Regions from separate parts of the Janthinobacterium sp. FW305-128 genome, predicted to be linked through region 2. Evidence: predicted binding sites of a transcription regulator. Region 2 holds the regulator's gene; each other region holds the start of a gene.
What was found. Region 2 encodes sigma-54, which starts transcription at its own class of promoters, with help from an activator protein. Its sites were predicted from a motif close to TGGCANGNAANCTGCTTT; they were not measured.
Positions count from the first base shown of each region.

Region 1: IGS60_RS15075 (EDSAP-1 family PEP-CTERM protein) is a predicted target of sigma-54. The motif match lies at 4,048-4,065, and genes of this name have one in related genera.
Region 3: IGS60_RS27845 (beta-propeller fold lactonase family protein) is a predicted target of sigma-54. The motif match lies at 4,079-4,096, and genes of this name have one in related genera.
Region 4: IGS60_RS23985 (TorF family putative porin) is a predicted target of sigma-54. The motif match lies at 2,455-2,472, and genes of this name have one in related genera.

Region 1 covers NZ_JACYMK010000006.1:300,186-305,954, reverse strand. The annotation lists gene IGS60_RS15105 (DEAD/DEAH box helicase) at 1-894, shown strand, start outside; gene IGS60_RS15100 (acyl-CoA thioesterase) at 984-1,442, opposite strand; gene IGS60_RS15095 (hypothetical protein) at 1,531-1,899, opposite strand; gene IGS60_RS15090 (hypothetical protein) at 2,029-2,166, opposite strand; gene IGS60_RS15085 (hypothetical protein) at 2,407-2,580, opposite strand; gene IGS60_RS15080 (glycosyltransferase) at 2,742-3,950, shown strand; gene IGS60_RS15075 (EDSAP-1 family PEP-CTERM protein) at 4,139-5,119, shown strand; gene IGS60_RS15070 (EDSAP-1 family PEP-CTERM protein) at 5,229-5,769, shown strand, end outside.
Region 2 covers NZ_JACYMK010000014.1:149,172-154,940, reverse strand. The annotation lists gene IGS60_RS25695 (HAD family hydrolase) at 1-435, shown strand, start outside; gene lptC (LPS export ABC transporter periplasmic protein LptC) at 478-1,089, shown strand; gene lptA (lipopolysaccharide transport periplasmic protein LptA) at 1,115-1,696, shown strand; gene lptB (LPS export ABC transporter ATP-binding protein) at 1,696-2,451, shown strand; gene IGS60_RS25675 (RNA polymerase factor sigma-54) at 2,456-3,934, shown strand; gene raiA (ribosome-associated translation inhibitor RaiA) at 4,004-4,363, shown strand; gene IGS60_RS25665 (enoyl-CoA hydratase/isomerase family protein) at 4,495-5,580, shown strand; gene rapZ (RNase adapter RapZ) at 5,581-5,769, opposite strand, start outside.
Region 3 covers NZ_JACYMK010000021.1:8,350-14,118, reverse strand. The annotation lists gene IGS60_RS27860 (PQQ-dependent methanol/ethanol family dehydrogenase) at 1-706, opposite strand, end outside; gene IGS60_RS27855 (DUF779 domain-containing protein) at 756-1,145, opposite strand; gene adh (aldehyde dehydrogenase) at 1,201-2,721, opposite strand; gene IGS60_RS27845 (beta-propeller fold lactonase family protein) at 3,058-4,014, opposite strand; gene IGS60_RS27840 (TonB-dependent receptor) at 4,219-5,769, shown strand, end outside.
Region 4 covers NZ_JACYMK010000012.1:266,838-272,606, forward strand. The annotation lists gene IGS60_RS23975 (ammonium transporter) at 1-1,245, opposite strand, end outside; gene IGS60_RS23980 (P-II family nitrogen regulator) at 1,257-1,595, opposite strand; gene IGS60_RS23985 (TorF family putative porin) at 1,607-2,374, opposite strand; gene IGS60_RS23990 (accessory factor UbiK family protein) at 2,645-2,899, shown strand; gene IGS60_RS23995 (YifB family Mg chelatase-like AAA ATPase) at 3,019-4,539, shown strand; gene IGS60_RS24000 (hypothetical protein) at 4,604-5,149, shown strand; gene IGS60_RS24005 (DUF1840 domain-containing protein) at 5,330-5,674, shown strand.

The sequences.
Region 1 (5,769 bases), on a different contig from region 2:
GAAATCCTGGTGCTGGACGAAGCCGACCGCATGCTGGACATGGGTTTCATCGACGACATCGAAAAAATCGTGGAAGCGACGCCGGAAGGCCGTCAAACCATGCTGTTCTCGGCAACCTTGGACGGCGTCGTCGGCAACATGGCCCGCCGCATCACGAAAAACCCGCTGGTCATCCAGGTGGCAAGCTCGAGCAACAAGCATGAAAACATCACCCAGCGCGTGCACTTCGTCGACGATCTGTCGCACAAGAATCGCCTGCTGGACCACCTGCTGCGCGACGAATCGCTGGACCAGGCTGTTGTGTTCACCGCCACCAAGCGTGACGCCGACACCATCGCCGACCGCCTGAACATCGCCGGTTTCTCGGCTGCCGCCTTGCACGGCGACATGCATCAGGGCGCGCGTAACCGCACCCTGGACGGCATGCGCCGCGGCCAAGTCAAAGTGCTGGTTGCCACCGACGTTGCCGCCCGCGGTATCGACGTGCCGACGATCACCCACGTGTTCAACTACGATCTGCCGAAGTTCCCGGAAGACTACGTCCACCGCATCGGCCGTACCGGCCGCGCTGGCCGCAATGGCCTGGCCATCTCGCTGGTGAACCACGCTGAAGGCATGAACGTCAAACGCATCGAACGCTTCACCAAGCAATTGATCCCGGTCAATGTCATCGAAGGTTTCGAGCCGAAGAAAACGGCATCGGCACCACGTTCGAGCGCCCGTCCAGGCGGCTGGAAACCAGGCGACAACCGTGGCGGCGCGAAGCCAGGCCAACGCACGTTCAGCAAGCCGGGCGCACCACGCAAGGACGGCGCGCCGAGCACCGGCGGCGGCTACAAGGGTTCCAACCCGCGCAGCACCGACGGCGCACGCCGCAGCTACGGCGACCGTTAATCACGGCGCCATGCCGCCAGCAGGCGGCAGGCAATAAAAAAAACGGCCACCAGATTGCTCTGGCGGCCGTTTTTTTATGCCGATTGCCTTTACTTCTTCGACACCTTCTGGCGCGACAGCTTGCGCAGCTTGGCTTGCTCGAAGCGCGCATGCTGCTCCGGCGTCTCGAGCACCAGTGGCGGCACGGCCACCGGCTTGCGGTTGGCGTCCACGGCCACCATCGTGAAATAGCAGCTGTTGGCGTGGCGCACCAGGCGCTGCTGGATGTTTTCCGTCACCACGCGGATACCCACTTCCATCGACGTCGTGCCCGTGTAATTGATCGAGGCGAGGAACGTCACCAGCTCACCCACGTGTATAGGCTGCAAAAACATCACCTGGTCCACGGACAGGGTCACCACATAGCTGCCCGAATAGCGGCTGGCGCAGGCGTAGGCGACGCTGTCGAGGTATTTCAGGATGGTGCCGCCATGCACGTTACCGGAAAAGTTGGCCATATCGGGCGTCATCAAGACCGTCATCGTCAGTTCGTGGGCCGACCAGTTCATCGCGCTGTCCAAAGTGTTCTCCAAAGGGGAAATAAAAGTGAGGGGGATGTGAAAACCGGCCCCAGGGGCCGGTTGCCGGGACAGGCTGTTACAGTCCCAGGTTGTCGATGTCGGCCAGCGATTCGCGGCCCTTGTCGGAAATGTCGTGGCCCTCGCCTTCGGCGCGCGCCACGATGTGGGCTTTCTTGCCCAGGAAGTATGCCACTTCCGTGTCCAGCTTGGTCAGCGGATCGGCGGCGACGGCGCGCAGCCCCATGATGCAGCGGCGCAGGAACAGCAGTTGCTGCGCCTTATCGGTGATGGACAGACGGCCATCGCGTGCATAGCTGAGCAGCTTCAGGCCGGACAGGCGCTTGGCATTGCGGGCAACGCAAGCACTGGGGCGCTCGGTCTTGATGCCGCGTGCAACTTGCTCCAGCGCGTCATATTCATCGGTTGTTAATTTCTCGTTCTTCATTACTTTTCCATAAAAGGCCAGGTGTTCGGCCCCCATGGTACGCGCCCCGCTGCGCATCGGCAACAGGCAACGTGCATCTACCGCCGCCGGCCAGGCGGCCAGGCGGCGGAAACACGCGTGTGATGAGCGTTATTTGTAGCTGCGCAGCAGCAGCCATGCGAGGCCGCAACCAGCAACGGCACCCGCCAGGGCCAGCGCCACGAGGTGTTTGCTGGTGATCACAGGCCGCCGGCCCAGGTAGATTTTGTTATGCAAGGAATTGCCCACGATGGTCTCCTGTACAAGAATTTTTATGATGTCTCATTATAAGAACAGAATCGTGACGGCCGCATGACACTCGACAGTTGGGGCTTGATTTGTATCCACTCGGCAACATTTGTGGGCATTTTTGTTGTTTAAATGGCGTACCTCCGGCGAGGCCCGCGCCTTCCATTTCTGACTGGAAATAAACACGGCGCGCGCCTGCCCACCGCAGGCCTTGGCGCGGCGCCATGGCACGAAAACCGCTCAATGCATTTTCACGGGCGGTGGCGGCGGCGTTGGCTCCTCGACCGGCACGGGGTCGATGTGCGGCGGCTGTTCCGGCGGCGGCGTGAGGGGATCGCCTTCCGGCGGTGGCGGCATATCGGGTTCGGGCGTGCTGTGTGCACGCAGCGGGGAAAAATGGAATTGTGGCTGCATGGTGGCCTCCTTTGCCCCACTCTAGCCGATGCGGCCAAATCCTGGCGCCCGCCAGTGGCACGCTGCAGGGGAACTAAACGGCGTGGCGCCACTCCAACTTGGCAGGCATCCCCTACAGCACGAGTGCAAGCGACCCTATGGCGCGCAAGAAAATCCTCTTTATGGCCGAGGCAGTGACCCTGGCCCATGTTGGCCGCCCACTGAGCCTGGCCCAGGGCCTGGACGAGGAAGCGTACGAAGTGCACTTTGCCTGCGCCGATGGGTATGACTTTTGTTTCAGGCAAGCCCACTTCCGCCGCTGGCGCATCGACAGCATTTCATCATTGCAATTTCTGCAGGCGCTGGCCCACGGCAAGCCCGTCTATACGGAAAGCACCTTGCACGCGTACGTGGAAGATGACTTACGCCTGCTCAATGCCGCCCAGCCCGATCTCGTGATCGGCGACTTTCGCCTGTCGCTCTCCGTCAGCGCGCGCCTGCAGCACATTCCCTACATTACCGTCAGCAACGCCTACTGGAGTCCCTGGGTGCGCCAGCATTACACGGTGCCCAGCCTGCCCCTGACGGGCGTGCTGCCCATCTGGCTGGCCGATCCCCTGTTCCGCCTGATCCGCCCGCTGGCCTTCGCCTCGCATGCCGTCCCCCTGAACCGCGTGCGCCGACGCCATGGCCTGCCATCGCTGGGCAGCGACCTGCGGCGCATCTATACGGATGCCGACCGCACCTTGTACGCCGATATTCCCCAGCTGTTCCCGCCGCATGGCATGCCACCCACGCACGACTACCTGGGCCCCATCATCTGGGCGCCGCCGCTCGACTTGCCGGACTGGTGGCAGCGACCGGAACTGAGCAGCGGACGGCCGATCGTCTATGTCACGCTGGGCAGCTCGGGCCAGGGGCAATTGCTGCCGCGCGTGCTGCGCGCGCTGGCGCCCCTGCCCGTCACCGTGCTGGCGGCCACGGCCGGCACCATCCGCGTCGATGCCGTGCCGCCGAATGCCTATGTCGCGCCCTTTCTGCCGGGCGACGCGGCCGCCCGCCGCGCCAGCCTGGTGATCTGCAACGGCGGCAGCCCCACCAGCCAGCAGGCGCTGACGGCAGGCGTACCCGTCATCGGCATCGCCGGCAACCTCGACCAATTCCTCAACATGCACGGCATCGCGGGCGCCGGCGCCGGCCTGCTGCTGCGCGCCGACCGTTTCCAGGAAACCGCCCTGCGCCATGCCGCCACTCGCATGCTCGACGATGGCCGCGCCAGGCTGGCGGCGCGTCAACTGGCCACGGCCATGCGCGACTATGTGCCAGGGCAACGCTTGCTGCCCCATCTGCACGCCCTGCTGGGCTCGTCGCCCCGTGGTAGCCAGCCTTGACGGGCGCCGTCGGTTTTTCTTACAACGCGTCCGGCAACACCTGCACTGTGTCAACAAAAGCACGCCAAGTCATTGATTTCAAAAGAACCTCATGCGTTGGCATGGAAGTCGCTTAAGTCTGGCCATGAGCACCTGCCGACAGGACTCAGGCAAGACTTCCAGACTCACTCAACCACGAGGTGAATGACATGAAACTTTCTAAACTGAAACTGCTCCCGGCGGCAGCGACACTGGCCATGCTGTGCGCGGCCGGTAGCGCACAAGCGGGCGCCTACGGCTATTCCTACAACAACATCTTCGGCCTGGTCATCGCCGTGCCGACGGGCCAGATCACGGTGGCCAACAGCACCACGATTTCGCGCAGCACGGCCACCCTGAACGGCGTGAGCGTCATCAACGGCGGCGCCGGTTCGCTCGACGCGCCGCGCGCCAACGTCGGTGCCGTCACCAAGGGCGAAAACGACTTCACCCAGCAAGGCCCCACTGGCACCTATTCGCGCGGCGATGCGCAGATCGTCAGCACGCAGTTCCCTTCGTTCCCGCCCGGCTCCACCTCCACCCAGGTGGTGAACGTGGCCGAAGCCCATCTGGGCGGCCCTGCCGGTACGGCCGATGCCTCCGGGCGCAATGGCTCGACCACGGGTTTTTCCGTCGATTTCGTCGTCGGTTCGCCCACGGCGACGCTGAGCTTTGACTTCCTGGCGTCGCCCTTCATGCAGGTCTTCCTGCAAAGCACGGTCGGCCAGTTGTCCACGGCCACGGCCAACCTGGTCGTCACCTTCACCATCACGGATGCGGCGGGCCTGACGGTGTTCAACTGGACGCCCGATGGCGTGATCGGCTCGGGCATCTTCGGTGGCACGGAAAACGCCGACGGCGCCAACCTGAACACCAGTCTGGCGACCAATTTCCTGACGCGCGGCAACCTGTTCACCTACGACCCTTCCGGCTGCGGCACGCCCACGGGCACGGGCGTCGGTACGGGCTGCGGCAGCAACTTCAGCTCCGTCAGCAATGCTTTAACGGCCGGCAACTACACCTTGACCTTGAATGCGGTGGAAAGCGTGGACCTGGTGAAACAGGCGGTGCCGGAACCTGGCACTCTGGCACTGCTGGGTCTGGGCCTGGCTGGCCTGGGCTATGCCCGCCGCCGCAAGGTTGCCGCCTGAACCAGGCAACAGGGGGGATTTACAGGCGAGGGAGTCTCCTCGCCTTTTTTTATGTGGCAAGCCTGTCGGTTTTCCTTACAACGCGGCCGACCGGCAGATGAGGATTTTCATGACTACATTTTCTTGTACCCGCTTGCCAACGGCCTTGCTGGCCTTGCTGTTGCTGGCCAGCAGCGGCACTGCCGGCGCCGCCGCCTATGGCTATTCGTACACCAGCGTCTTTGGCCTCGTCATCAGCAACCCCACCGGCTCCACCACCTTGGTCAGCAATATCGACCTGTCGCGCACCACCGCCACGCTCAATGGCAGCAGCGTCATCCACGGCGGCAGCAACGAGATCGATGCGCAGCAAGCGACACGCGGCGCCGTCACCAAGGGGGAAAATGATTTTACGCAACAAGGCATGGGCACGGCCTCGTTTGCGCGCGGCGAGGCGCAGATCGTCACCTCGCAAATCCCCCCCTTTCCGCCAGGCTCGACCAGTACGCACACGGTGAATGCGGCGGAAACCTTCCTCACGGGCGGCGGCAGCGCCGACGCCTCGGGACGCAACGGTTCCAGTACCGCGATGACCGTCAATTTCGTCGTCGGCCAACCGGGCGCGACCCTGGCCTTCGACTTCCAGGCCCTGCCTTTCATGCAGTTGTACC
Region 2 (5,769 bases):
CCCGATGGCGAAATGATGAAAACGTTTAATGTGTATGATGGCCTGGGCATCAAGCTGCTGCAGGAATCCGGTGTGCAGACGGCCATCATCAGCGCGCGCCGCTCGGCCATCACGGCACGCCGCGCGCAAGACCTGGGCATTACCCATGTGCACCAGGGCGGTCACGACAAGCTGACGCCGTTTCGCGAACTGCTGGCGCTGACGGGCTTGACGGAAGAGCAATGCGGCTACATCGGCGACGACGTCATCGATGCGCCCATCCTGCGTCGCGTGGGCTTTGCCGTCAGCGTGCCGGGCGGGCGTCCGGAAGCGCAGGGCCTGGCGCACCATGTGACGCAGGCCGGCGGCGGCCGCGGCGCGGTGCGCGAAATCTGCGAATTCCTGCTGCGTGCCCAGGACAACTATGCGCGCGTCATGGCGCCGTTCCTGGAGTGAGGTGCGCCTTGCCGCCAGTGACCTATGAAAGAGTGAAACCCTATGCGTAAGCCAGGAGGCGCCCATCGCTGGCGCATGATTTTTACCCTGCTGGGCGCGGTCGTCGTCGCGCTGGCCAGCTTTTGGCTGCTTGAAGTGATGAACAAGAATGGCCAGGACATCAAGGCCAGCAAGAATTTGGGTGAGCCCGACTATTTCATCACCAATTTCAGCCTGGTGCGCATGGACTTGACGGGTAAGCCCAGCTATATCGTGTCGGGCAACAAGCTCACGCATTATCCGGCCGACGATTCGTCCGATATCGACCAGCCCTTCGTGCGCAAGCTCACGCCGGGCATGCCGCCGCTGAACATGAATGCGGAACTGGCGCATATCGACCAGGACAATACCCGGCTGCAACTGCACCGCAAGGTCGTGATCGACCGCGTGGCCAGTCCGAAGGCGCAGAACCTGACGGTCAGGACGGAAGCGCTGACGGTGTTTCCGGACGAAGAAAGAATGGAAACGGACGTGCCTGTCGATATCCTGACGGGTGCCTCGCGCATCAATGGTATCGGCATGAAGGCCAATAACGCCACCGGCGTGGTGGAAGTGCAGAATGCCTTGCGCATGGTCCTCCCGCCGAAACCGCGCCCGGCCGCGGCGGCAAAATGACAGAATGAAACAAGGAAACCATACTATGAAGAACATCTTGCTGTTGAGCGTATTTTCTCTGGCCCTCATGGGCGTGGCGCATGCCGAGAAGGCCGATTCCGAGAAGGAAGCCGTCATCACGGCGCGTAGCGGCCACGTCGATGACGTCAAGCAGATTCGTACCCTGACGGGCGACGTCGTGCTGGTCAAGGGCACGCTGACCATGAAGGCGGGCCGGGCCCTGATCACGGAAGACCCGCAAGGCTACCAGTTCATCACCTTCTGGGCAGATCCCGGCAAGCTGGCCACGTTCCGCCAGAAGCGCGATGGCGCCGGCGACCTGTGGGTCGAAGGCGAAGCGGAACGTGTGGAATACGACAACAAGACGGAAGTGGTGAAACTGTTTTCCAAGGCCAAGCTGACGCGCCTGGAAGGCACGAAAGTGACGGACGTGGCCAATGGCGCCTTCATCTCGTATGACAGCCGCAAGGAAGTATTCAAGATGGAAAATTCCGACAGCGGCACCAGCACCTCCGATGGCGGCAGCGTGCGCATGGTGATCCAGCCGAAGACCAAGGCGCCCGCGGCGGAGAAAGCGCCGGCCACACCTGTGCCAGGAACGAAATAATGGACAATACCCGTTGCGGCAGCACCCTGATCGTTCGCGGACTGCAGAAAACCTATGGCAAGCGGCAAGTCGTGCATGATGTCTCGCTGCAAGTCGAATGCGGCGAAGTGGTGGGGCTGCTGGGCCCGAACGGCGCCGGCAAGACCACCTCGTTCTACATGATCGTCGGCCTGGTGCCGTCGGATGGCGGCAGCATCGACATCAGCGGCGTGGACATTTCCAGCCTGCCGATCCACCGCCGCGCACAGATGGGCCTGTCGTATCTGCCGCAGGAGGCGTCCGTGTTCCGCAAGCTGACGGTGGAAGACAATATCCGCGCCGTGCTGGAAATCCAGACCGTCGAAGGCCGTCCTTTGAAGAAGGCCGAGATCGAGGAACGCCTGGATAAACTGCTGGCCGACTTGCAGATTGAAAAGTTGCGCGAGAACCAGGCGCTGTCCCTGTCGGGCGGCGAGCGCCGCCGCGTGGAAATCGCCCGCGCCCTGGCCACCGATCCCCGTTTCGTGCTGCTCGACGAACCGTTCGCCGGCGTTGATCCGATCGCCGTGATCGAGATCCAGCGCATCGTGCGCTTCTTGAAGGAGCGCAATATCGGCGTGCTGATCACCGATCATAATGTGCGCGAGACGCTGGGTATTTGCGACCGTGCCTACATCATCAACCAGGGCTCGGTACTGGCGTCGGGACGCCCCGACGACATCATCGCGAACGAGTCGGTACGCCGGGTCTATCTGGGCGAACACTTCCGCATGTAAGCCAATGAAACAATCATTGCAGCTGCGCACTTCGCAGCACCTGGCACTGACGCCGCAGTTGCAGCAATCGATACGCCTGTTGCAATTGTCTACTCTGGAATTGCATCAGGAACTCGAGCAACTGCTGACGGACAATCCCTTGCTCGAGCGCCTCGACGATCCACTCGACCGTTCGCTGCGCCTGCTGTCCGATGGGGCCTTGAGCTCCACGGCCGCGCCGGCCGAAGCGCCGCCCCAGCCGCCAGGCCAGGAGGCGCCCGCGGCGCCGGCCGAAGCGGAAACCTTTGACGGCGAGGCGGGCGAGGGCCCGGCCGCCGCGGATGGCGGCGACAGTGACTGGAGCGAGGCGAGCCGGGGCAAGGCGCCCGACGACGAAGATTCGCGCCCGCAGCTGGAGGCCCATCACTGCACCCTGCGCGAACACCTGATGGAGCAGATGCGCGTGACGGTGCTCGAATTGCGCGACCGCGCGCTGGTCGAGCTGATCATCGACGCGCTCGACGACAATGGCTACCTGGAAGAGTCGCTCGACGACATCCTGGCGCGCCTGCCGGAAGAGCTGGAAATCGATGCCGACGAGATGCGCACGGCCTTGTCGCTGCTGCAAAGTTTCGATCCGCCCGGCGTGGGCGCGCGCAATGCGTCCGAATGCCTGGCGCTGCAAATCAAGCGCTTGCCGCACATCGCCATGGTGACGCGGCGCATGGCCCTCGTCATCGTGGAAAAGCACCTGGCCTGGTTTGCCCAGCGCGATTTCAACAAGCTGAAAAAAGCCCTCGATTGCGACGATGAAGACTTGCGTGAAGCGCAGACGGTAATTCGCCAGTGCAACCCGCATCCGGGCGCCGTGTTCGCTGCGGACGTGTCCGATTACGTGGTGCCCGACGTCGTCGTCAAGCGCGCGCGCAATGGCTGGCAAGTGACCCTGAACAACGACGTCATGCCGCGCCTGCGCGTCAATGCCATGTACGCCAACTTGCTCAAGCAGGGCAAGGGCGAGGGCGCCATGGGTGCACAGTTGCAGGAAGCCAAGTGGCTGATCAAGAACATGCGCCAGCGCTTCGACACGATTCTGCGCGTGGCGCAGGCGATAGTAGAAAGACAAAAGAACTTTTTCTCGCATGGGGCCGTTGCCATGCGCCCCCTTGTGCTCCGTGAAATAGCTGATACACTGGGTTTACACGAGAGTACTATCTCGCGGGTAACAACTCAAAAGTACATGCTGACCCCGCACGGCATGTTCGAGTTGAAATATTTCTTTGGTAGCCACGTCGCCACCGAAGCGGGGGGCGAAGCTTCATCGACGGCGATACGGGCATTGATCGTGCAACTGACAGGAGCAGAAGACCCTAAAAATCCTTTATCCGACAGTAAGATTGCGGACATGCTGGGGGAACAAGGCATGGTGATTGCGCGACGTACTGTTGCCAAATACCGGGAAGCATTAAAAATTCCGCCAGTGAGCCTGCGTAAGTGTTTGTAAGTTTTTTTCGGTTCCTCTGCGGGCCGGATACGATGGACCGCACGAACCCGATCATCTTTAGGAGTGTGTATGAATCTCACCATCAGCGGACATCATCTCGAAGTGACACCAGCCATCCGTGAATACGTACAAACGAAGCTGGAGCGCGTGAAACGTCATTTCGATCAAGTTATCGATATCGCCGTGATTCTGACCGTGGATAACCTCAAAGAGAAAGAAAAACGTCAAAAGGCCGAAGTCAACCTGCGTCTGAGCGGCAAAACTGTCTATGTGGAAAGCCTGGCGCACGACCTGTATGCCGCGATCGATACCCTGATCGACAAGCTCGATAGGCAAGTGATGAAATACAAAACCAAAGTGCAAGGGCACGGTAAAGAGGCGATCAAGCATCTGCCAGACAGTTCGGAAGAAGAATTCGCCCCCGCCTAAGCGGCCCGCGACTTTCAACCGGCTGTGATCAACTAAGGGCGCACATTGCGCCCTTTTTTGCGTCCAGCGAAACGCAATGTTCGCCGCGCAGGCGCTAGAATGTTTGCACTTTCACTTCTTTCCTGCCTGCCATGAGCGACCTCGTCCAGATTTCCATCCGCCACCGCACGGGCCACATCGTGCTCGACCGTCCGAAAGCCTTGAATTCCCTGTCGCTGGAGATGGTGCGCGCCCTGAGCGCGGCCTTGCTGGCCTGGCGCGACGATCCGCAGGTGGACGCCGTGGTGATCCGCTCCAGCAGCGAAAAAGCCCTGTGCGCGGGTGGCGACATCCGTTTCTTTTACGACGCGGGCCTGGCCACGCCGCAGGGCGGCAGCGCCTTGCTGGAAGATTTCTTTACGGAAGAATATGCTTTAAATCATTTGATCCATTTTTATCCGAAACCGTATATCGCCGTCATGGATGGGGTGGTGATGGGCGGCGGCATGGGCGTGGCGCAAGCGGGGCCCGGCAACCGCCTGCGCATCGTCACGGGCCGCACGCGCATGGCCATGCCGGAAGTCAATATCGGGCTGTTCCCCGACGTGGGCGGCAGTTACTTTTTGTCCCGTCTGGCGGGTCAGCTGGGCCTGTACCTGGGCTTGACGGGTTTGACGATCAACGCGGCCGACGCCCTCTACACGGGCCTGGCCGATGTCTACGTGCCCGAGGCGCAGATGGGGGCGCTGCTGGCCCTGTTCGAATCAACGCCGGGCGAAGGCTTGCCGGTCGCTATCAAGGCACTGGCGGCACCATTCCAGGCCGAGGCGGGCGCTTCCCCCCTGGCCACGGCGCGCGCTGCGCTGGACCGCCACTTCAGCGCGGGTTCGGTGGCCGCCATCATGGCCTCGCTGGCGAAGGATGACGGCGCATTTGCGGCGAAGGCGCTGGCGGCCATGCGCTTGCGCTCGCCCTTGATGATGTCGGTGACCCTGGAGTTGCTGCAGCGGGGCGCCCACCTGGGCGTGGCCGATTGCCTGCGCATGGAGCGCACGGTGGTGCGCCACAATTTCGAACATGGCGAAGTGCTCGAGGGCGTGCGCGCGCTGGTGGTCGACAAGGACAATGCGCCGCGCTGGAACCCCGCCAGCCTGGACGAGGTCGATGCCAGCATGGTGGCGCGCTTCTTTGCGCCTGTCTGGCCGGCGCAAGCCCATCCGCTGCGCCACCTCGACTGATTAAGAACGCTCGCGGTGGCGCAGCACGACTCTTTCTTTGGGGCCGAAATACTGCGCCAGCCGTTCCGCCATGTACACGGAGCGGTGCTGGCCGCCCGTGCAGCCCAGCGCCACCGTCAGGTAGCTGCGGTTGTCGGACTTGAACGACGGCAGCCATTTTTCGATGAAGGCGCGGATGTCGGCCAGCAG
Region 3 (5,769 bases), on a different contig from region 2:
CGGACACGCCGTTATCGATGGCCTTGCCATCCTTGTCGTAGCGGTGGCCCATATGGCCTTCCACCGTCGGACGGCTCCACACGAGGTCGCCCGTCATGGGGTTGCGCGCCTCTACCCGGCCGACGATGCCGAATTCGCCGCCCGACACACCCGTCAGCAGCAAGCCTTCGGCGATCAGTGGCGCCGCCGTCATCGAGTAGCCGGCCGCGTAATCGTCAACTTTCTCCTTCCAGACGATCTTGCCCGTATTCTGGTCCAGCGCCACCAGGTAGGCGTCGAGCGTGCCGAAGATCACCAGGTTGCCGTACAGGGCGGCACCGCGGTTGACCACGTCGCAGCAGGGCATGATGCCGTCCGGCAAGCGATGCTCATATTTCCACAGCTTGGCGCCCGTTTTCAGGTCGACGGCAAAGATACGCGAATACGATGCCGTGACGAACATCTTGCCGTTATGAATCAACGGCTGCGATTCCTGGCCCCGCTGTTTTTCGCCGCCAAACGAGAACGACCAGGCCGGCACCAGCTTGGCCACGGTCTTGTCATTGATCTGCGTCAACGGCGAATAGCGCTGGCCCTGCGTGCCCATGCCGAACGACAGCACGCTGGACGGATTCTTCGCCGTGCTGTCGAGCATGGCGGTGGTGACATTGCCCACATCGGCCGCCTGGGCCAGCGATGCCACACCCAAACCGATGAGTATCCCCATGATTTTTTTCTGCACAATCATCTCCCTCTGTTATTAGTATGTGTATGTATCAGGTGCTGCCGTGGTCGTGCGGCTGCGCATGCAGCAAGGCGCACTCTTCATCGGTGAACAGGCGCGAGCGCGTCAAAAAGCGCTTGCCCGTGCCGTTGTCGAGTGAAAACATTCCGCCATTGCCATCGACCACATCGATAATCAACTGGGTATGCTCCCAGTACTCGAATTGCTCGAGTCCCATGTAGAACGGTGCGCCATTCAAATTGCCGAGATAGATATCGGTATCGCTGACATCGAACTCGCCCAGCGCGTAGCACATGGGCGCACTGCCGTCGCAGCAGCCGCCCGACTGGAAAAACATCAGCGGGCCGTGACGCTGGCGCAACTTGTCCATCATTTCCAGCGCCGCATCGGTGGCGACCACCCTGGCAATTGCTGCACTCATGGCATCCCTTTCTGCGCGCCGCGCCTGGACTACGGGCGCGGCGCCTGTTGCCGGTTTAGAAGAAGCCCAGCGCTTTCGGGCTATAGCTCACCAGCAAGTTCTTCGTTTGCTGGTAGTGGTCGAGCATCATCTTGTGGTTTTCGCGGCCGATACCCGATTGCTTGTAGCCGCCGAAAGCGGCGTGGGCCGGATACAGGTGGTAGCAATTGGTCCACACGCGGCCCGCCTGGATGGCGCGGCCCATGCGGAAGGCACGCGAACCGTCACGCGTCCACAAGCCAGCGCCCAAGCCGTACAAGGTATCGTTGGCAATCGCCAGCGCTTCAGCTTCATCCTTGAAGGTGGTCACGGACACGACCGGTCCAAAAATTTCTTCCTGGAAGATACGCATCTTGTTGTGCCCCTTGAACACGGTCGGACGCACGTAATAGCCGCCTTCCAGGTCGCCCGCCTGCGTGTTGCGCTCGCCGCCAGCCAGCACTTCGGCACCTTCCTGGCGGCCGATGTCGAGGTAGGACAGGATTTTTTCCAGCTGCTCCTGCGACGCTTGGGCGCCGATCATGGTGGACGAGTCGAGCGGATTGCCCTGCTTGATGGCGGCCACGCGCTTCAGGGCCCGTTCGATGAATTTCTCGTAGATCGATTCCTGGATCAGCACGCGCGATGGGCAGGTGCACACTTCGCCTTGATTCAGCGCAAACATCGCAAAGCCTTCCAGGCACTTGTCGAAATATTCGTCGTCCGCATCCATCACGTCTTCAAAGAAGATGTTCGGCGATTTGCCGCCCAGCTCCAGGGTGACGGGAATCAGGTTTTGCGCCGCGTAGCCCATGATCAGGCGGCCCGTGCCCGTTTCGCCCGTGAAGGCAATCTTGGCGATGCGCTTGCTCGAGGCCAGCGGCTTGCCCGCTTCCAGGCCGAAACCGTTGATGATGTTCAACACGCCCGGTGGCAGCAGGTCGCCGATCAGCTCGATCAACACCATGATGGAAGCGGGGGTTTGCTCTGCCGGTTTCAGGACGACGCAATTGCCGGCGGCCAGGGCTGGCGCCAGTTTCCACACGGCCATCAGAATCGGGAAATTCCACGGAATAATCTGGCCCACGACGCCCAGCGGCTCGTGGTAGTGGTAGGCATAGGTTTCCGCATCGATTTGCGCGACGGAACCTTCCTGCGCGCGGATGCAGCCGGCGAAGTAACGGAAATGGTCGATGGCCAGCGGAATGTCCGCGTTCATCGTTTCGCGGATCGGCTTGCCGTTATCGATCGTTTCCGCCGTGGCGATCAAGCTCAGGTTCTGTTCGATGCGGTCGGCGATGCGGTTCAGGATGTTGGCGCGCTCGGCAGGCGAAGTCTTGCCCCAGGCCTCCTTGGCGGCATGCGCGGCATCCAGCGCCAGCTCGACGTCTTCCGTCGTGGAACGGGCGATTTCGCAAAACGGCAAGCCCGTGATCGGCGTAATGTTAGGAAAGTATTCACCTTTTACTGGTGCAACGAATTTGCCGCCGATGTAATTGTCATAGCGTTGTTTGAAGGGATTGGCTACGCCCAGTTTGCTGATGTCTGCGAGATTCATGTCGTCCTCTATCGGGTTAATTAGAATGGAGTTACTTAATTAAAATCAAACGTCCTGGTACAGATGGGGTGAGTACACGCAGTCTTCCGCAAATGCCGTGCCAGCTCGCCATCCCACTACAAACTTAGCCGCTTTTACCCCTGTTACAAGGGCGCGGCTTCAATACCGGTGCGCTTTTCGGCGCATGCCCGGGCTTGAGCCGCGGGAGCGAGCCTGTTTGCGTTTTGAACAAGGTGAAGGCATCCTGTTCCAATCCGGGCCAGCCCTGCTGCTGCGGCCCGTCGCCGCTGCACAATGGAACAGGTGTACCAGACTGGAACACCTGTTCCTGTAACGCTACCGAATCACCACGCCCCATGGCAATTCGCCGACGGCGATATCGGCCACCTTGCGCGCGCTGGCCGTATCGATGACGGAGACGCTGTTCGAGCGGCCATTGGCCACGTACAGCTTGGCGCCATCGGGCGTGATGGCCATGTTCCACGGGCGCTTGCCGACGGGAATGGTGGCCGTCACCTGCTTGCTGGCCGTATCGATCACCATCACCGTACCGTCGATGCCGTTCGAGACATACACTTGCTTGCCGCCGGGATGGACCACGATGCCGTTGGCATTCTTGCCTGCTGGAATGGTGGCAATCGCCTTGCGCGCCGTCATATCGATCACGTAGACAGCATTGACCAGTTCGCACGCCACGTAGGCGCGACCAGAATCCGGACTGAAACCGATGCCGCGCGGCCGCAAGCCCACGGCGATGGACGCGACCTGGCGGCGTTGCGCCACGTCGATGACATCGACTTGCTCGGCCTCTTCCGCACTGACCAGCAGCCAGCGCCCATCGGGACTGAACACGGCATGTTCCGGGTTGCGTCCCTGCACCTTGATATCGGCAAGCACGACGCCCGTCTGGCCATCGAGCAAGGCCACGCTATTGTTTTCCTCGACGGCCACGGCCACGTAACGACCGTCGTGCGAGGCGCTCACGCCTTCGGGCGACTTGCCCAGCGTCACTGTGCGCACGGGCGCGTCTGTTTCGTTATCGATCAGCAGCAAGGCGCTGCTGGCCGCATCGGTGACAAACAATTGCCGCCCGGTGGGGTCGGCGGCAATGCCGCGCGGACGCTTGCCTGCGGCGATCTGGCGCACGACCTGATCGGTCGCCGTGTCGATCACGCTCACGGTGCCCGATTTTTCATTGGGGACATAGGCAAAAGGAGCGGCCTGGAGGGCCGTGCTGAAGAGCGCAGGCAGCAGCCAGCACACCTGGCGCAAGCGCGGGAAGAAGTTGGGCATAATCACCTTTTCAATGGCAAAACACAGGAAAAGCGCGCGGTAGCGGCGCATCTGATAATTGCTGCATGCAAACGCCGTGCCACTGACACGCGTATAATTTCCGCCCACCAATGGAGACATGGCAGGCATATTGCTTGATACAACTATGCAGACCTGCGCCGCTCACGCGCTCAAGCAGGCTTTTATTCACATTGGAGAATCCGCATGCAGCATCGTTTCCGCCTGAACACCATCGCCAGCCTGTTTGTCGCCGGCAGCGCCACCCTGGCCCCCCACGTCTTTGCCGCCGAGCCCACTGACTTGGCCGCCGGGCAACTCATGGATACGGTGGTCATCAGCGGCAGCCGCATCGCCCACCCCAGCCAGGAAGTGCCCGCGTCCATCGACGTCGTCGACAGCGCCCGCATCCAGGAGGGCCAAATCCGCGTCAATGCCTCGGAAGCGCTGGCCGCCGTGCCGGGTCTGGTCGTACAAAACCGCCAAAACTACGCACAAGACTTGCAAATCTCGTCGCGCGGCTTCGGCGCCCGCTCGGCCTTCGGCGTGCGCGGCGTCAAGCTGATCAGCGATGGCATTCCCGCCAGCATGCCCGACGGGCAAGGCCAGGCTGCCACCTTCAACCTCGATACGGCCGAGCGCATCGAAGTGCTGCGCGGGCCGTTTTCTGCCATCTACGGCAACCATTCGGGCGGCGTGATCCAGCTGTTTTCCAAGGATGGGCAAAATCCCCCGTCCGTCGAACTGAACGTGACGGGCGGCAGCTTCGGCACCAGCAAGGTGGACCTGTCGGCGCAGGGCCAGGCAGGCGGCATCGGCTACGTGCTCGACGGTTCGCGCTTCCGCACGGACGGCTTCCGCGACCACAGCGCCGCCACGCGCGAACAGGCGTTCGGCAAGATCACGGTCAAGCCGAATACGGACAGCAAGCTGACCATCGTCGCCAACAGCCTGCACCAGGGCAACACGCAAGATCCGCTGGGCGCCACCTGGGCCACGTTTTCCCGCGATCCGCGCGCCGGCGAAATCGATGCGACGGACACGCAAAACCCGAAACGCACCCTGGCCGAACGCTACAACACGCGCAAGAGCATCGACCACCAGCAAATCGGCGCCACCTATGAACAATCGTTTGGCGAAGACCGCCTGCACGTGACGGCCTACGGCGGCAACCGCGACGTGATCCAGTACCAGGCTTTTACCAAGGGTTTCCAGGCGCCAGCCAGCCATTCGGGCGGCGTGGTCGACTTCCAGCGTGAGTTCTACGGCATCGACACCAACTGGCTGCACGTGAACCAGCTGGCAGGCGGCAAGCTGAGCACCACCATCGGCATCGACTATGGCCGCTCCAGCGATGACCGCACCGGCTATGAAAATTACATCGGCAACACGTTTGGCGTGAAGGGCAAGCTGCGCCGCGACGAGCAGGATGTCGTTTCCAGCCTCGACCCGTATATCCAGGCAGAATGGCAAAGCGGGCCATGGCTGCTCAGCGCAGGTGTGCGCTACAGCAAGATGAAAGTGTCGGTCAACGACCGCTTCCTCGGCAATGGCGACGACAGCGGCAGCCTGGAGTTCAGCCACACGACACCCGTGCTGGGCCTGCTGTATAAACTGACGCCCAACGTCAACGTGTACGCCAGCGCCGCGCGCGGTTTCGAAGCACCCACCCTGAACGAACTGTTTTACTCGGGCACGGGCGGCGGCTTCAATTACCAGCTGAAACCGGCCACCAGCACCAACCTGGAAGCGGGTATC
Region 4 (5,769 bases), on a different contig from region 2:
GCCATGCACGCCGAACACGTCGAGCGAATCGTCGGCGCCGATCAGGCGTTTCAGGCCATTCACGCCCCACAGGCAGACGATACCGGCCAGCAGGCCGATGACCAGGCCGCCCATCGGGCCGACAAAGCCGGCCGCCGGGGTGATCGCCACCAGGCCGGCCACGGCGCCGGACGCGCCACCGAGCATGGATGGCTTGCCTTTGCTGATCCACTCGCCAAATACCCACGACAGGGTGGCGGCGGCAGTGGCCAGCAAGGTGTTGACGAAGGCCAGGGCCGCCACGTCGCCCGCTTCCAGCGAGGAACCGGCATTGAAACCGAACCAGCCCACCCACAGCAGCGAGGCGCCGATCATGGTCATCGTCAGCGAGTGCGGCGCCATCGATTCGCGGCCGTAGCCGACGCGCTTGCCGATCATGATCGCGCCCACCAGGCCGGCGACGGCGGCATTGATGTGCACCACGGTGCCGCCGGCGAAGTCCAGCGCGCCTTTTTGCCAGATCCAGCCCGCTTTCAGGGCTTCGCTGGCCGAGGTGGCGGCATTGGTGATCAGGTCAGGACCGGTCCAGAACCACACCATGTGGGCCGCTGGCAGGTAGGCGAACGTGAACCACAGCACGACGAAGGCCAGCACGGCGGCAAACTTGGCGCGCTCGGCGAAGGCGCCGACGATCAGTGCGCAGGTGATGGCGGCAAACGTGCCCTGGAAGGCGACGAAGACGAACTCGGGAATGACGACGCCCTTGCTGAAGGTGGCAGCGGCGGCAAACGTGCCCTTGGCCGGATCCCAGATACCGTTCAGGAACAGGCGGTCGAAGCCACCGAAGAAGGCGGTTTTTTCCGTAAAGGCGATCGAGTAGCCGTAGATACACCACAGCACGATGACCAGCGCGAACACCATGAACACTTGCATCAGCACCGACAGCATGTTCTTCGAGCGCACCAGGCCGCCGTAGAACAGGGCCAGGCCGGGGATGGTCATCAAAATCACCAGCAAGGTGGAAATCATCATGAAACTGGTATCGCCCTTGTTGGCGACAGGGGCGGCGGCCGGTGCGGCAGCGGCCGGGGCCGGGGCGGCGGCAGCGGGGGCGGCGTCAGGCACGGGCGTGACGGCGGGGGCGGCAACGGCCGTAGTCGTGGCCGCCTCCGTCTTGGCAGGGGCATCGGCAAAGCTCGGCGCGGCGACGCCAAACGCACACAGACAGGCAAACCCAGCGAGCAATTTTGTTATATTTTTACGCATCAATATTCCCCTTAGAGCGCTTCGTTGCCGGTTTCACCGGTACGGATGCGGATGACTTGTTCCAGGTTGTAGACGAAAATCTTGCCGTCGCCGATTTTACCGGTACGCGCGGCGCCTTCGATCGCTTCGATGGCCTGATCGACAATGGCGTCATCGACGGCTGCTTCAATCTTGGTTTTTGGCAAAAAATCAACGACATACTCGGCGCCACGGTAGAGTTCCGTATGGCCTTTCTGGCGGCCGAAACCTTTGACTTCGGTGACGGTAATGCCTTGCACATTGATAGCCGACAAGGCTTCGCGTACTTCGTCCAGTTTGAACGGTTTAATGATTGCAGTAATCATTTTCATGGCAGTCTCGCTTAAAAGGTTTTGGATACGGTCAGCACGAGACCGGATTTCGCCAGATTCTTGCCATTCGGTGCCAGCGACGTGATGTTGGCCTTGACGGCGGCCAGAGCCACGGTCACCACGCCGAAATCCTTGGTCACGCCGATCTTGTAATCGTTATAGCTGAGGGAATCGTTGTGCGCGACCTTCTGGCGTCCGGCATGCAGGTTCAGCATGTAGCCATCGTGCACATCGACGTTGGCACCCACATCGAGGTAGCCGCTGTTCTTGCTGTCAGGCACGCCGAACAGATTACTGGTCGAATGCGAGTACTTGATGTAGGCCGGGCCATAGCCGAGCTGGCCGTACAGTTCGAAGGTGTTCGCGTTGGTGCTCAGCCCATTCGAGGGATAGAAGTAGTACAGGCCGCCCACATCGTAGGTGAAATCGTTGCTGATCTCGCCACGTTTGCCGCCGTAGATATCCCATTCCAGGTTGGTATCGCCGCCGCCGTCTTTGATCCATTTGATGCTCGACAACCAGGTCCCCACGTACAAACCCGTCGGGTTGTGGGTATAGTCGGCGCCGCCGCTGATGGCAGGGTCGAGACGGCTTTGCGACACGCCACGGTAGCGGTAGTCGCTGGTCAGCGCCACGTTGTAGCTCACCACGTTATCAGGTACGGCTTCGGCCGCAGCAGGCGCCGCCACTGCATCCTGGGCCATGGCGCTGCCGCACAAGGCGGTCATGGCCAGCGTCAACGCTGCAGCTAAAGTCATGTTCTTGGACAGATTCTTCATGGCGATTCCCTTTTATTGAACTTTTAAAGCGGTTGAGGTTTAAAATCTTGGCTGGAGATCACAAAGCGTTCATACCTTCTTTAGCAGAATACGTGCCAGCTCTCTTGCCACCTTGACAGGTGCCTTTCCGGCCATACATACCGTGCAAGCCGCTGGGCATGCGGAAATACGTTGCTGAAGCGTTGTGGATTTGCCTATTTTCGCACCAGATTAACACCGCTGTGCACCGCAATGGTGCGATGCACATGCCGCACCATAAAAGGACTGAACATGGACATGAATACCTTCTTTAACGACTTGCAAGGCAAGATCCACCAGGCCATCGAGAACTCGCCGGCCAAGGATATCGAGAAAAACGTGAAATCGATGATGACCCAGGGCTTCGCCCGCCTCGATCTCGTCACGCGCGAGGAATTCGATATCCAGGCGCAAGTGCTGGCCAAGACCCGCGCCAAGCTCGACGCACTGGAATTGCGCCTGATCGAACTGGAAACCCGTCTGAACGAACCCAAGGCCAAGGTGTAAGGTTGTAAGGTGACGCCAGCCAGACCACGTTATTGACGGCCTTGCTGGCATAGCTCAAGCCTGACGGCGTTTCACGCGCTAGACTGAGACTGCCCGCGCCCGCGCCACAGGGGAGTTTGATGAGTCTGGCCGTCCTGAAAAGCCGCGCCCTGGCCGGCATGGAAGCGCCCGAGGTAAGTGTCGAAGTCCACCTTGCCAACGGTTTGCCTTCGTTTACGATAGTCGGCCTGCCGGATACGGAAGTGAAGGAATCGCGCGACCGCGTCCGTGCCGCGCTGCAAAACTGCGGCTTTGAGATGCCGGCGCGGCGCATCACGGCCAACCTGGCGCCGGCGGACTTGCCCAAGGAATCGGGGCGCTTCGACCTGCCTATTGCCTTGGGTATCCTGGCCGCCTCGGGCCAGTTGCCGGGCGACCAATTACATCACTACGAATTCGCGGGCGAACTGTCGCTCTCAGGCCAGTTGCGTCCCATTCGCGGCGCGCTGGCCATGACCTTTGCCATGCAGCGCAGCCCGGCGGGCGCGCCACGCGCCTTCATCCTGCCGCAGGCGAACGCGGACGAGGCGGCGCTCGTCAGCGATGCCTGCATCTATCCCGCCCACAGCCTGCTGGAAGTCTGCGCGCATTTTGCCGCGCACGGCAGCCAGACCGCCCTGCAACGCCATCAGCCCATGCTGGCAGCGCACGTCTTTCCGTATCCCGACTTTGCCGACGTGCAAGGGCAGCAGCAGGCGCGGCGGGCGCTGGAAGTGGCGGCCGCAGGCGGCCATAACGTCCTGATGGTCGGGCCGCCGGGCGCGGGCAAGACCATGCTGGCCAGCCGTTTTCCCGGCGTGCTGCCGCCCATGAGCGACGAAGAGGCGCTGGAATCGGCTGCCGTGCATTCGCTGGGTGGCCACTTCAAGGTGGAACACTGGAAACGCCGCCCCTACCGCGCCCCGCACCAGACGGCGTCCGGTGTGGCCCTGGTGGGCGGCGGCAATGTTCCGCGCCCCGGAGAAATCTCGCTCGCGCACTGCGGCGTGCTGTTTCTCGATGAAATCGCCGAATTTCAGCGCCGGGTGCTCGATGTGTTGCGCCAGCCCATGGAATCGGGCGTGATCAACATTTCACGCGCGGCCCGCCAGGCCGAGTTTCCTGCCCGCTTCCAGCTGATCGCCGCCATGAATCCCTGCCCGTGCGGTTATCTGGGCCACGCTTCGGGACGTTGCCGCTGCACGCCGGACGCCGTGCTCCGTTATCACAGCCGCCTGTCCGGCCCGCTGCTCGACCGTATCGACCTGCAGATTGAAGTGGCCGCGATGCCGCCGGCGGCGCTGGGCCGGCACGCCGGCGCCGGAGAAAGCACGCGAGCCATCGCCACAAGGGTAGCGGCAGCCTTTGCCCTGCAGCTGGCGCGCCAGGGAAAGGCGAATCAGCGCCTGAGCAGCACGGAAATCGAACAGCATTGTCGCCTGGAAACGCATGGCGAACAGCTGCTGCACGGCGCCATGGCGCGATTGCACTGGTCGGCGCGTACCTACCACCGCGTACTGCGCGTGGCGCGCAGCATCGCGGACCTGGAGGCTAGCCCCGGCATCACACAGCCGCACGTCGCCGAAGCGATCCAGTACCGGCGCGTGCTGCGTGAAATATAAGGCGGCCCGTAAGTGCCACACGTGCACGATTGCGCGCGACTGGCGGCGCTGCTACCATCTGCTGATGAAAAAACCATCACTTGCCCTCTTTCTGGCTACGCTCGCGGCCGCCGGCATCTTGTCGGCCTGCAGTCCGAAGTTCGACTGGCGCGACTACCGCAGCCCCGACGCCCAGTTCACGGCCTTGTTCCCAGGCAAACCGGCCGTGCTGACGCGCGAGATCGATCTTGATGGCAGGAAAATCAGCCTGACCATGACGGCCAGCGAGGTTGATGGCAATACCTTCGCCATCGGCAGCGCCGTGCTCGACAGCGCAGAACAGGCGCAAGCGGCCCTGCCCGCCATGCAGACTGCCCTGTTAAAGAATATTAACGGCACCGTGCGCAGCGAAAAATCGGCATCGACGGCCAGCAGCACGGCGGCAGGAACACACCAGCACAGTTCGCTCAGCATCGAGGCCAAAGGCACGCAGCAAGGCAAGCCTGTCTTGCTGGTCGGCCGTTTCGTGGCGCAGGATAAACGGATTTTCCAGATCATCATCCTCGGTGAAGAAAGCAAGCTGTCGCGTGACACCATCGACACTTTCATGGACTCGGTGAAACTGGATTGAGACTTAACGATCGCTTAAACGGGTGTTTTCACCGCAAGCAAGCTCTTGTAAATGCGTGCGTTGTCCAACAGATGGCCCTATCCGGCTTGCAAATGTGCAATCCGGGCAATCGGACGGCCTGTGCGACATTTCAAGTCGTGATATTGTTTCGACACTAACAACAAGTTTCAGAAAGCGCTTATGTTGATCTCATTCAAATCCAAATCCTCCCCTGAAGTGCTGATGTACCAGGAACATGCCCAGCGCATCCTCGACATCCTGCACAAGAACCCCACACGCGGCGTCATCACGCCAGCCGAAGCGGGCGATGCCCTGGCCCTGCTGGAAAAAGAAGTCGCGGAAAGCAAACTACATCCGGAAAATGACGTCGAACACGATGCGCATACGCCGGAAACGCTGGAAGATGGCGAAACGGGCGCCCATGCGCGCGCGCAAAAAGTGCATTTCTCGCAGCGCGCCTATCCCTTGATGGAGATGCTGCGCTCGGCCAAGGCGGAAAATGAAAGCATCACCTGGGGCATCTAGTCCGATGAATGCTGCAGACGAAAAAAAACCCCGCTGATGCGGGGTTTTTTTATATAACAAGCCTGACGATAACCTACTTTCACACTGGTTGCAGC